Regions from separate parts of the Mycobacterium sp. ML4 genome, predicted to be linked through region 2. Evidence: predicted binding sites of a transcription regulator. Region 2 holds the regulator's gene; each other region holds the start of a gene.
The links. Region 2 encodes LexA, which represses DNA repair genes until DNA is damaged. Its sites were predicted from a motif close to CGAACANNTGTTCG; they were not measured.
Positions count from the first base shown of each region.

Region 1: the regulator LexA is predicted to act here: its motif matches at 1,650-1,663, upstream of ACX9NE_RS21665 (error-prone DNA polymerase).
Region 3: the regulator LexA is predicted to act here: its motif matches at 2,828-2,841, upstream of ruvC (crossover junction endodeoxyribonuclease RuvC).

Region 1 covers NZ_JBTNSY010000020.1:65,609-69,663, reverse strand. The annotation lists gene otsB (trehalose-phosphatase) at 1-198, opposite strand, end outside; gene ACX9NE_RS21670 (wax ester/triacylglycerol synthase domain-containing protein) at 235-1,356, opposite strand; gene ACX9NE_RS21665 (error-prone DNA polymerase) at 1,678-4,055, shown strand, end outside.
Region 2 covers NZ_JBTNSY010000010.1:98,363-102,417, forward strand. The annotation lists gene ACX9NE_RS13450 (alpha/beta fold hydrolase) at 1-717, shown strand, start outside; partial or broken gene ACX9NE_RS13455 (PhzF family phenazine biosynthesis protein) at 867-944, shown strand; gene ACX9NE_RS13460 (peroxynitrite isomerase) at 1,001-1,486, opposite strand; gene nrdR (transcriptional regulator NrdR) at 1,508-1,969, opposite strand; gene ACX9NE_RS13470 (LysM peptidoglycan-binding domain-containing protein) at 2,130-2,636, opposite strand; gene lexA (transcriptional repressor LexA) at 2,931-3,653, shown strand; gene ACX9NE_RS13480 (LGFP repeat-containing protein) at 3,684-4,055, opposite strand, start outside.
Region 3 covers NZ_JBTNSY010000009.1:1,394-5,448, reverse strand. The annotation lists partial or broken gene ACX9NE_RS11810 (hypothetical protein) at 1-96, opposite strand, end outside; gene ACX9NE_RS11805 (DUF1304 domain-containing protein) at 230-616, opposite strand; gene ruvB (Holliday junction branch migration DNA helicase RuvB) at 627-1,667, opposite strand; gene ruvA (Holliday junction branch migration protein RuvA) at 1,664-2,257, opposite strand; gene ruvC (crossover junction endodeoxyribonuclease RuvC) at 2,254-2,808, opposite strand; gene ACX9NE_RS11785 (hypothetical protein) at 2,932-3,189, shown strand; gene ACX9NE_RS11780 (DUF2617 family protein) at 3,195-3,698, shown strand; partial or broken gene ACX9NE_RS11775 (PE family protein) at 4,018-4,055, opposite strand, start outside.

The sequences.
Region 1 (4,055 bases), on a different contig from region 2:
GGGTGCATCCGATGCGACGACCGCGCATCGGCCCGGCCGGGTACCCAACCGCTGGGCCGCACCGACCATCCCGTCGGGTGCGCAGACGGCGGTACCGACCCGAACATCGTGCAGGCGGTCGAGCAGCGGTGGCGAAGACGGCAAGGCCGCGTCGAACAACACCGCATCGTGATGGCGTGGATCGATGGTCACCGGCATGCCCCACCTTCTCACGGTGGTCGATGCGGGTGTTCGTCAGTGGCGTACTCGCGCGGGCGCCGGTGACGGCCGCCACCGTGCCGCGCCGTTGGGCAGTGCGCGGCGCTTGCGCCGGCGGTCGAACAGCACTACCGAGTCCCGGCTGAACGCGATCAGCCGCGCCATGCCCGATTCGATGCCGGCGGCAAGCCGGTCGATGTCCAGGGCGGCGTCGTAGTCGGCGGTGATGCCGAAGACCAGGTCGCCGTCATAGCTGAGCACCGTGACCCCGATACCCGGGTGGGTAGGTGGGATCGGCAGGATCCGCTCGAGCCGTCGACCCATCAGCCGCAACCGGAATCGTGGTCCGGGAGCGGCGGCAGCCAGCGTCACGGCGTGTCGCGGTGAACGGGTCAGCGCCTGAAATGCCCTGGCGCACAATGCGAAAGGGGACGCTGGTGCGGCGCTGGGACCGGTCTGCCCGCACAGCGCGCGCAGCTGCTGGATGGGGTTCTGGTGATCGACGGGCAGGTGCGTCAACGCCGGCCCGGACACGCGCAGCGAATCTGCCCGCGGCTGTTCACCGCGTTGCATCAGCACCGCGCGGAATGCCGCGGTGATCGCCGTGAACGCGACGTCGTCGGCAGGGACGCCGAACTTGCGGGAGAGGTGGTCGACGGCGCCGCGGGGGACGACCACCGCACGGTAGCGCCGCATGGTGGGCGGCCGATTGCCGGCCCGTGCAGGGCGCAGGGCACCGCTGACGGCGCGGCTCGCCGCCTGCCTCACGATGTCGGCCCAGCTGGCCGACCCGACGGGTGAACGGGTTTCGGCGGCTTGTGGATCGGTGTACATGTCGCTGGCGTCCTCGCAGAGCCGGGCGAGTAGGTGTGCCGCAGCGGACTCTTGAGCCGATTTGATCAGGACCGCCCAGCAGTCGTCCGGCAGACCTTCGATGATCCAGCATTCCCACGGTGGGCGGTCGGCGTCGAGCGGCCGTTGCAGGGCCTGGGCGATGACGCCGAACAGTTCGCTCTCGTCGCCGGGGACCGGGAGAGCCGCTCGTTGCACGTGCGCAGAGATGTCGTATGACAGCGCGAACCGTTGCGCCAGCAGATCTTTCATCTCGCTGGGGCCGGGGATGGGGCCGGCCACCACGGCGAGTGCTCCGGTGGTCATTGCGGCGTGTCGGCCCGAGTCCGGAGCTCTGGATTGTCCCGGGTGCGGTGTCGTCTTGTCCGGTGTCGTGTGTCGTGCCATGCCCAGCCCCCGCCGTCGTTTCTCCAATCTGTACCAGTATCGGGGCGGTGCCCGCACCTGGGGAGGTCAGCCAGGTTAAGAACGTGTTTTGCAGATAAAGGCGCTTTTAACAGCGGCGATGCGCCGGCGCGCGGCGCTGTTCGCGAATCGTTCGGACGCCGTTGTCACACTGTTCGAGGGGCCGTCGCGTGCCGTAAGCCTAACTGGCTGATCGAACAGACGTTCGATAAGCTGGACGACATGGGTTGGTATCACGGGCCACCGAGTTGGGCTGAAATGGAACGGGTGCTCGACGGCAAGCCGCGCCATGCCGGTGAGGTGGTTCCCGTCGTGCCGGCCGGTGACGCTCCGTTGTCGCACAAGCGCGGGTCCTACACCGCTAAACCGGCCGGCCCGCCGGCGCGGTCGTCGGTCGCCTACGCCGAGCTGCATGCGCATTCGGCGTACAGCTTCCTCGATGGAGCCAGCACGCCGGAAGAGATGGTCGAGGAGGCCGCCCGGCTGGGTCTGCGTGCCCTCGCGCTGACCGACCACGACGGCCTCTACGGGGCGGTGCGGTTCGCCGAAGCGGCTACCGAACTCGGCGTGCGCACGGTGTTCGGCGCCGAGCTGTCGTTGTCGTCGGTGGCGCGCACCGGGCAACCGGATCCACCCGGTCCTCATCTGCTGGTGCTGGCGCGTGGTCCGGAAGGGTACCGACGGCTGTCCCGGCAACTGGCCGCCGCGCATCTGGCCGGTGGCGAGAAAGGCAGGCTGCGTTATGACGTCGACGCCTTGACCGAAGCGGCCGGCGGACACTGGCACATTCTCACCGGATGCCGCAAAGGGGCGGTGCGGCAAGCGCTTTGCGCGGGCGGCCCGGAAGCGGCGAAACGGGCGCTGGCCGATCTGGTGGACCGGTTCACCGCCGAACGGGTCAGCATCGAACTCACCCATCACGGTCAGCCTCTCGACGACGAACGCAACGCGATGCTGGCCGAACTTGCGCCGCATTTCGGGGTCGGCGTCCTCGCCACCACCGGGGCCCATTTCGCGGCACCGTCGCGACGCCGGCTGGCCATGGCGATGGGTGCCATCCGAGCCCGGCAATCCCTGGACGCCGCTGCCGGATGGCTGGCCCCACTGGGCGGCTCACACCTGCGCTCGGGTGAGGAGATGGCCCGGTTGTTCGCCCAGCGGCCCGAGGCGGTGGCCGCCGCCGCCGCGCTCGGCGAACAGTGTGCCTTCGGCCTGGCGTTGATCGCGCCACAGCTGCCGCCGTTCGACGTCCCGCACGGCCACACCGAGGACAGCTGGCTGCGCACGTTGACCATGGCGGGCGCCGCCGACCGCTACGGGTCGGCCGACCTCGCCCCACGGGCGTATGCCCAGATCGAACATGAACTGAAAGTCATTGCCCAGCTACAGTTTCCGGGCTACTTCCTGGTGGTGCACGACATCACCCGGTTCTGCCGGCGTAACGACATTCTGTGCCAGGGCAGGGGGTCTGCGGCCAACTCCGCGGTCTGTTATGCACTGGGGGTGACCGCGGTCGATCCGGTGGCCAACGATCTGCTGTTCGAGCGGTTCCTGTCACCTGCCCGCGACGGGCCGCCCGACATCGACATCGACATCGAGTCGGATCAGCGCGAAAAAGTGATCCAGTACGTCTACGACAAATACGGTCGCGACTATGCCGCTCAGGTGGCCAACGTCATCACCTACCGGGCGCGCAGCGCGGTGCGCGACATGGCGCGCGCCCTGGGGTTCTCGCAGGGACAGCAGGATGCGTGGAGCAAACAGATCAGCCACTGGAGCGGGCAGCCCGCCGATATCGAGGGCATCCCGGATCAGGTGGTCGACCTGGCCGAGCAGATCCGCAACCTGCCACGGCACATGGGCATCCACTCCGGTGGCATGGTGATCTGCGACCGTCCCATCGCCGATGTGTGCCCGGTGGAATGGGCGCGCATGGAAAATCGCAGCGTGCTGCAGTGGGATAAAGACGACTGCGCGGCAATCGGTTTGGTGAAGTTCGACCTGCTGGGGCTGGGTATGCTCTCGGCGTTGCACTACGCGCGGGACCTGGTGGCCGAACACAAGGGCATCGAGGTGGATTTCGCCAGACTCGACCTCTCCGAGCCCGAGGTGTACGAGATGCTCTCCCGGGCCGATTCGGTGGGCGTGTTCCAGGTGGAGTCGCGGGCCCAGATGGCGACCCTGCCGCGGCTGCGGCCCCGGATTTTCTATGACCTGGTGGTGGAGGTTGCGCTGATCCGTCCCGGGCCCATCCAGGGCGGGTCGGTACACCCCTACATCCGGCGACGCAACGGCCTGGACCCGGTGGTCTACGACCACCCCTCCATGGAGCCGGCCCTGCGAAAGACGCTGGGCGTGCCGCTGTTTCAGGAACAGCTGATGCAACTGGCGGTCGACTGCGCCGGATTCTCCGCCGCCGAGGCCGACCAGCTGCGGCGCGCCATGGGTTCCAAGCGCTCGACCGAACGCATGCAGCGGCTACGCGGCCGGTTCTACGACGGCATGCGCTCCCTGCACGGCGCCTCCGATGAGGTGATCGACCGGATCTACGAAAAGCTGCAGGCGTTCGCCAATTTCGGTTTCCCGGAAAGCCACGCACT
Region 2 (4,055 bases):
CGGGTGACCATCATCGGTCATTCGCTCGGCGGCGGTGTGGCGATGCAATTCGCTTACCAGTTCCCGCATTTGGTCGACAGGCTGATCCTGGTGGGGGCCGGTGGCGTGACCAGGGACGTCAACATCGCATTGCGGTTCGCGTCGTTACCGATGGGCGCTGAGACGCTGGCCCTGTTGCGTCTGCCCATGGTGTTGCCCGCGGTTCAGTTGATGGGTCGCCTCGCCGGCCTTGCCCTGGGTTCGACGGCTCTGGGCCGGGATCTGCCCAACATGCTGCGCATCCTCGACGACCTACCGGAGCCGACGGCATCCTCGGCGTTCACCCGCACCCTTCGGGCTGTCGTGGACTGGCGCGGCCAGATCGTCACAATGCTCGACCGATGTTATTTGACGGAGGCCATCCCGGTGCAGATCATCTGGGGTCAGAAGGACTCGGTGATCCCGGTCAGGCACGCTCACATGGCGCACGCCGCGATGCCTGGCTCGCGACTGGAGATCTTCGAGAACTCCGCTCATTTCCCGTTCCACGACGACCCCGCCCGTTTCCTCGACGTCGTGCAGCGCTTCATCGACACCACCGAGCCCCCGGTGTACGACCAGGCCGCACTGCGGGAGCTGCTGCGCAGCGGCGGCGGAGAGCGGACGGTGTCCGGGCCGACCGACACCCGAGTCGCCGTACTCAACGCCATGGGAGCCGACGAGCGCAGCGCCACCTGATCCGCCGTTGTAGGTCAGGTCGTGAGCATCGACGTCTTGGCTGTGGTCGACGCCGGCCAGGGGTTACAGCGAAACGATTTTGTCGAGTTGCGCGGCGACGGCGCGACGACCGCGCCATCATCTCTAGACCCCACGCACCGAACTGGCCCCCCAGCGTCGGCGCGTCGTGGTGGTTACGCCGTCGCGGAACGCCGATCAGCACGCTGCGGGTGCCTGCTGGCCTGGTGGGGTGAGTCACTAGGTCGAATTCACCGCGATCAGCGCGCCGGCGGAACGGGCGGCCTCAGCTTCCCCGCCGCAGCACAGCAGCGACGTGATGCTGCTCGGATTGCCCTACCGCAGCCATTCGTAGCGAATAGGACAGCTCATCACCGTCGATGCGGAAGGAACGGCTTAGCGCCGTCACCACTTTGGCCGTCGGGGTGAGCTTAATCTCGCTGGTGGCCAACTCGATGTCGATGACGCCGTCCACGACCGAGTACGTGCCTAACTCGATTTCGGCGATTCCGCTCGGGTGCGCGAGGACGAACTCGACACTCCCCTGTTGCGGCACCCGCAGGTAGCCCAATTCGGCGTGCAGGGGTCTGCCGTCTGAGGCCGCCTTCGTCGTCTTCGCGTAGACCAGAAATGGCTTGCCCACATGGGTGAAAGCAACTTCTTCGAAGTATTCGAACGGCTCGATGGTGGGGTACTCACCCGCCCCTCGGCCGGACCACGTGCCCAGCAGTGGCGCCAATGCTTCCAGATCGGGATGTAGGTCTACTGGCATGAGAGGAGCCTAGGGCCCCGATCAGCCCGGAGTCGACACGTTGCGATGAGCACGCAGCGCCTCGATCTCCCGCTCGAAATCGTCGGCCGACGAAAACGACCGGTAGACCGAGGCGAAACGCAGGTAGGCCACCTCGTCCAGCTCGCGCAGCGGGCCCAGGATGGCCAACCCGACTTCGTGGCTGGGAACCTCCGGCCCGGCGGCCCGTACCGAATCTTCCACCTGCTGGGCCAGCAGATTCAACGCGTCGTCGTCGACCTGTCGGCCCTGACAGGCCCGGCGCACACCGCTGATCACTTTTTCGCGACTGAACGGCTCCGTCACACCGCTGCGCTTGACCACGGCCAGCACCGCGGTCTCCACCGTGGTGAATCTGCGCCCACACTCGGGACAGGACCGGCGGCGACGAATGGCCTGGCCTTCGTCGGTTTCCCGCGAATCGATCACCCTGGAATCGGGATGCCGGCAGAACGGGCAGTGCATAACCGCTCCTTTGCCGCGCCTGATCAGGGGTACCGCAGAACCAACCCGAGAGTACCTGCGCATTCGCGACGGGGCCAACGCTGGCACGATCCGACTGTGCCCCCCGCGATGATCACCGAGGAGCGTTGGCGCAGAGCGGCATTCGCGGTACGCCGCAGCCCTAGCCAATCGGCGCGATCAACGTCTGACCTGCCGACACCGCGTTGGAGTCCAGCGCGTTCAGATTCCGGATACGTTCCACGACATCGCCGACCGGCGCCCCGGGCGCGACGCGAGTCGCCAACTGCTGCAGCGATTCCCCGGGTTCCACGCGCACCACTGCGAGCGCCGAGGGCACCTGGGCGGACACATCGGCCGGTTCCTGGTTTCTCATGCTCCCGAAATTGGCCATGAGCCCGAGCCAGAGTGTGATGAGGCCCGCAACCAACGCCAGGGCCGCCGTCGTCAGCACCGAGACCGGACGCCGGCGGTGCGACGCCGTCGATACCGCGACACCGGTGCCGTGGTAGCGCAGCGGCGCACCTTCCGGGCGCGCGGGGCCGGGCCTGTTTGAACGGACCCGCCCCGCGCGGTAGCGCGACGATTCGTCGATCGGCCTGTTTACAGGCCTGTTCACCAGCCTCTGGCCGTTCCAGGTGCGCTGTGGGCCCGCGTAGCTGATAGTCATCTTGTTGCCTCCGGCTCGACTCCGTGTCGCTCGTGTGTTCGACCGTAGTCGCTCAAGTGTTCGATATCGAACATCTGAGCGACGCGTGTCGCGCGAGCAAAACGATAAACCTCGCCACCGACAAGAGTTTGTCGGTGCAACCAGCTGGATGACTTTCGAATACCCGATCCGGCAGAAAGTTACACGCTTGTGATTCGCCGAATCCGGCCAGCTGGACGGCGGTTCCGGCCAGATGTGACACGCCGGTCGAACACATGTTTGATTCTGCGGCCAGGTGTGGTTACATTCAGTGCCATGAACGACAGCAACGACCCCCCGGTAGCTGATCGAACCGCCTCCGGCGGAGCCGCGCACGATGACCGCCCGCATGCCGTCGACGCGCCGCTGACCGAGCGGCAGCGCACCATCCTCGAAGTAATCCGTGCCTCGGTCACCTCCCGCGGATATCCCCCGAGCATCCGAGAGATCGGCGACGCCGTGGGCCTGACATCGACGTCTTCGGTCGCCCACCAGTTGCGCACCCTCGAACGCAAGGGCTACCTGCGACGCGACGCTAACCGTCCGCGCGCCGTCGATGTCCGCGCGGCCGACGACGCCGTCACGCCGCCCGCCACCGACGTGGCCGGCTCCGACGCCCTGCCAGAACCGACATTCGTACCCGTGCTGGGGCGTATCGCGGCCGGTGGTCCGATTCTCGCCGAGGAGGCGGTCGAGGACGTCTTTCCGCTACCGCGCGAGCTGGTCGGCGAGGGGACGTTGTTCCTGCTCAAGGTGGTCGGCGATTCGATGGTCGAAGCGGCCATCTGCGACGGCGACTGGGTGGTGATCCGCCAACAGAACGTTGCCGACAACGGCGACATCGTGGCCGCCATGATCGATGGTGAGGCCACCGTCAAGACCTTCAAGAGGGCGGGCGGTCAGGTGTGGCTGATGCCGCACAATCCGGCCTTCGATCCGATTCCCGGCAACGACGCGACTGTGCTGGGCAAGGTCGTCACCGTCATCCGAAAGGTCTAGGCCCCCCGGTTCACCGGGGCTCCGGGCGTGTCAGTCGGCCTTGACGAAGCCGTTCGCCTGCGCGACCGACTCGCTGGCGAACCAGATCTCGGCCAGCGTGTCGTGGTACAGCGCGCTGGTCGGCGTGTAGTACAAGCCGAACCGGGCACTGGCCTTGATCGGATAACCCTCGGGCGCCCGGTATGGGTCGTCGTCGAGGGGCAGATGAATGGTAGGACGCGCAGAAGCGCCCGGGGACGCTTGCGGAGCTTCGGCCAGCGGCGCCGCCGCGTAGGCCGCCTCGGCGGCTGCCGGCGCGTATCCCGGGTCGTCGGCGGCGGCATGCCGGCCTTTTCTCACCTCGGGGACCTCGACCGCCTCCGGAGAAGCCATGTCGGGCATCTCCTCCTCGGCGGGGACTCC
Region 3 (4,055 bases), on a different contig from region 2:
GCCCCAGGCGCCCAGGATCACTAACACCAGTCCGATCACGGCGCCACGCGAGCGTGGGATTCGTCCCCGGGCGGGACGGTCCTCGATGGTTTTCATGACATCTCCCTCGGTAGGTACCAAGTTGGGTACCCGGACATGCCGCCGTTGAAGCACATCGCCCAACGTGTACTGATGGCGAAGCGCGTGCCGGAATGTCGCCCTGAGCGCACGTTCGGCGAAAGGTGAAGGCCTACGTCAGCAGCCCGACTAGGAGCAGCACGATCGCGATCACCGGGAACAGCCCCTGCGTCACCGCCGCTCGCGCCTTGTCCCGCGCGGATAGCAACAGCACCACCGCGGCCGCACCCATCGAACCGACCCCGGCAAACACCAGGGCCGCGCCGACGTCGCGATAGCCGGTGCACACCGCGGCGATGCCGATCCCGGCCACAATGGCCAGAAACAGGTTGTAGAACCCCTGGTTGAAGGCCAAAAGCTTGGTGGTCTCGGCTTCCTCGACCGTGGTACCGAACGTGGCACGGGTGCGCTTTGAGGTCCACGTCAACGATTCCATCGTGAAGATGTAGACGTGCAGGACCGTGGCCAGCGCGGCGAATATCAAAGCGGCGGTGATCATTTCAGTCCTCCTAGTCGAACAGGCCGGGCTGCGAGATCCCGGCCGGCGGCGTCATGCCCAGATGCGTCCAGGCCAGCGCCGTGGCCACTCGCCCGCGTGGCGTACGCGCAACCATCCCGGCGCGCACCAGGAAAGGCTCACACACTTCCTCCACGGTCGCAGCCTCCTCGCCCACCGCCACTGCCAGCGTCGAGACACCCACTGGACCGCCGCCGAAACTGCGGGTCAGCGCCGACAACACGGCCCGGTCCAGCCGGTCCAGCCCGAGCTCGTCGACGTCGTAGACCTCTAGCGCGGATTTTGCGACGTCGCGGGTGATGATGCCGTCGGCGCGAACCTCGGCGAAGTCACGGACCCGACGCAGCAGCCGATTGGCGATCCGCGGGGTGCCGCGCGATCGGCGCGCGATCTCGGCCCCGGCCTCCGTGCCCAACTCGATGCCCAGGATGCCGGCGGATCGCGCCAGCACCCGCTCCAACTCGGCGGGTTCGTAGAAGTCCATGTGCGCGGTGAAGCCGAACCGGTCGCGCAGCGGGCCGGTCAGAGCACCGGACCGGGTGGTCGCCCCAACCAGCGTGAACGGCGCGACGTCCAGCGGAATCGACGTCGCACCCGGGCCTTTGCCGACCACCACGTCAACCCGGAAGTCCTCCATCGCCAGATACAACATTTCCTCGGCGGGCCGGGCGATGCGGTGAATCTCGTCGATGAACAACACGTCGTGCTCGACCAGGTTGGACAGCATCGCGGCGAGGTCTCCGGCACGTTCCAGGGCCGGCCCCGACGTCACCCGCAGCGAGGTTCCCAGCTCGGCGGCGATGATCATCGCCAGGGACGTCTTGCCCAGCCCCGGCGGCCCGGACAGCAGGATGTGATCCGGGGTGCCGCCGCGGTTCTTGGCACCCTCGATGACCAACTGCAGCTGCTCACGCACCCGCGCCTGGCCGATGAACTCCCGCAGCGACCGAGGCCGCAGGCTGCCGTCGATGTCGCCCTCCCCGACGGCCAGCGCCGGGGAGACGTCACGTTCCTCGAAATCCTGCTCGCTCATTTGGCCTTACCCAGCAACGACAGCGCGGCCCGCAGCGCGGTGGAGGTGGACGCCTCCCGGTCGGCGGCCAGCACCTTGTCGGTGGCCTCCTCGGCCTGCTTGACCGCGAACCCGAGCCCGACCAGGGCCTCCACCACCGGGCCGCGTACGGCATGACCGTTGACCGCCGGCGTTTCGGCCGCCCCGGCAACCGCACCGACTTTGTCGCGCAGTTCCAGCACCATCCGTTCGGCGCTGCGTTTACCGATGCCGGGCACCCGGGTGAGCGCGTTGACGTCGCCGCCGGCCAGCGCCTGGCGCAGCGCCGCCGCATCGTGCACGGCCAGCGTCGCCATCGCCAGCCGTGGACCGACCCCGGACACCGACAGCAGCGTCTGGAACAGGTCGCGGGTCTCGGCGTCACAGAACCCGTACACCGTCATCGAATCCTCACGCACGATCATCGCCGTGATCAGCCGTGCCTCGGTGCCCGCCCGCAACGTCGCCAGCGTCGAGGGCGTCGCGTTCACCCGGTACCCCACACCGGCGGCCTCGATCACCGCGTGGTCCAGTGCCACCTCCAACACCTCTCCGCGCACCGAGGCGATCATCGGGCAGCCTTCAACTTGGCCAGATACTTGCTGCGTTGTTGGGCCGCCCGGGCCTCGGCGGCGGCCATCCGGGCCAGCATCGGCGCCCGCCAGCAGTGGCAGATGGCCAGCGCCAGCGCATCGGCCGCGTCGGCCGGCGTCGGCTTGGCCTGCAACGCCAGGATTCTGGTGACCATGGCCGTGACCTGCGCCTTATCGGCGGCGCCGTTGCCGGTCACCGCCGCCTTCACCTCGCTGGGGGTGTGGAAGTGCACGTCGATGTCGCGCTTGGCCGCCGCCAGCGCGACTACTCCGCCGGCCTGCGCGGTGCCCATCACGGTGCTGACGTTGAGCTGGGAGAACACCCGCTCGATGGCCAATACGTCCGGGTGGTGGGTGTCCAACCAATGATCAACGGCGTCGCTGATGACCAGCAACCGCCGGTGCAGCGGCTCGTCGGACGGGGTGCGTACCACGTCGACGTCCAGCGCGGTAATCTGCCGGCCGCGTCCGCCTTCCACCAGCGACAGCCCGCACCGCGTCAACCCGGGATCGACGCCCATCACCCGCACCGCAGCTCCCCACGTCGTACGAACAGCTGTTCGATAGCCTAGCCGGTAGTTGCGGCGTCGCGGGTGAGGGACACGCACTGACTCGCTGAGCTACCTTTATGGCGCATCGGGGAAAGGGTTCGTGTGGGAGCGCAGCTGGTGGTGATCGCGGCGGCGCTGTTCATCGCGTCCATTCTCGCTCTCGTTTACGCCGTCAAGACACTCACGACGACCAAGCCCTGTCGGCCCGGCGGTGAGATGGACTACGTCGACGACGCGGACTTGGCCGACTCCGCGCTGCTGTCATTCGAACGCTGGGCACCGGAAATGCCGTGGGAAATCTCGACCGTCACAACCGTGCTGACCGGTGGGCTCACCGTCAACTCCGCGGCCTCGGGGTAGCACCGGTGCCGCTCCATCAGCTCGCTGTCGCACCGGCCGACGTGTCCGGGGCCCGGTTGGCACTGGCGCTCAACGCGGCGACACCTCCTCCCCTGGCCACCTATCGACTGGAACACCCCACTGGCGGCGCGCTGCTGCTCGGCGTCCTGGGTGCCTCGCATGTCGTCAGCGTGGAACACCACACCCGCAGCTTCTCCGAGCAAGTTTCGTGCGCCGTCGGCGGCGATCTGCCTGAGCGCTCCGACGCGCCCGGTTACCACCTCGAATCGGACACCGAGACGCACGACGAGGCGGCCTTCCGCGCTCTGGCACAGTGCCTGCGCGAACGGTGTACTCACGAACCCGGGTGGCTGGGCGGTGTGTTTCCGGGTGATGACGCTGCGCTGACCGCGCTGACCGCCGAGGCGGTGGGCGATGGCTGGCACTGGCAGACCTGGCACCTGTACCCGGCGTCCCCTGCTGGGTTGGGCGGGTTGGTGGTGTACACCGCGAGCCGGTGGCATCCATGAGCCGCAACCGCCTGCTGCTGATCCCTTTCGGGTTAGCCGTCGTGGGCAGCGCGGGCCCTGGGATTCGGGCTCGTGCTGCTGAACCGGGACATCCGTCGGATTCACCCCGGGCTCGCCTTCGGCGGCTCGCGAAGCCCTCCCAGCGAGCCGGGCGGCAGTAACTGAGAGCGCGAGACAACCAACTCAGTCATGGCATTCGAGGCAGGAGCCGATTTCGGCAACGTCAACGTTAACCCCGGTGCTGCACGGCGTGGTGGCCACCGTCTACTTAGCCCGGCACACACGGCAAGCAGGAGACTGTTGGCGGACCGCAGGCGCCTCAGCCGTTGTTGCCGTTGGCGCCGGGGTTACCAGACG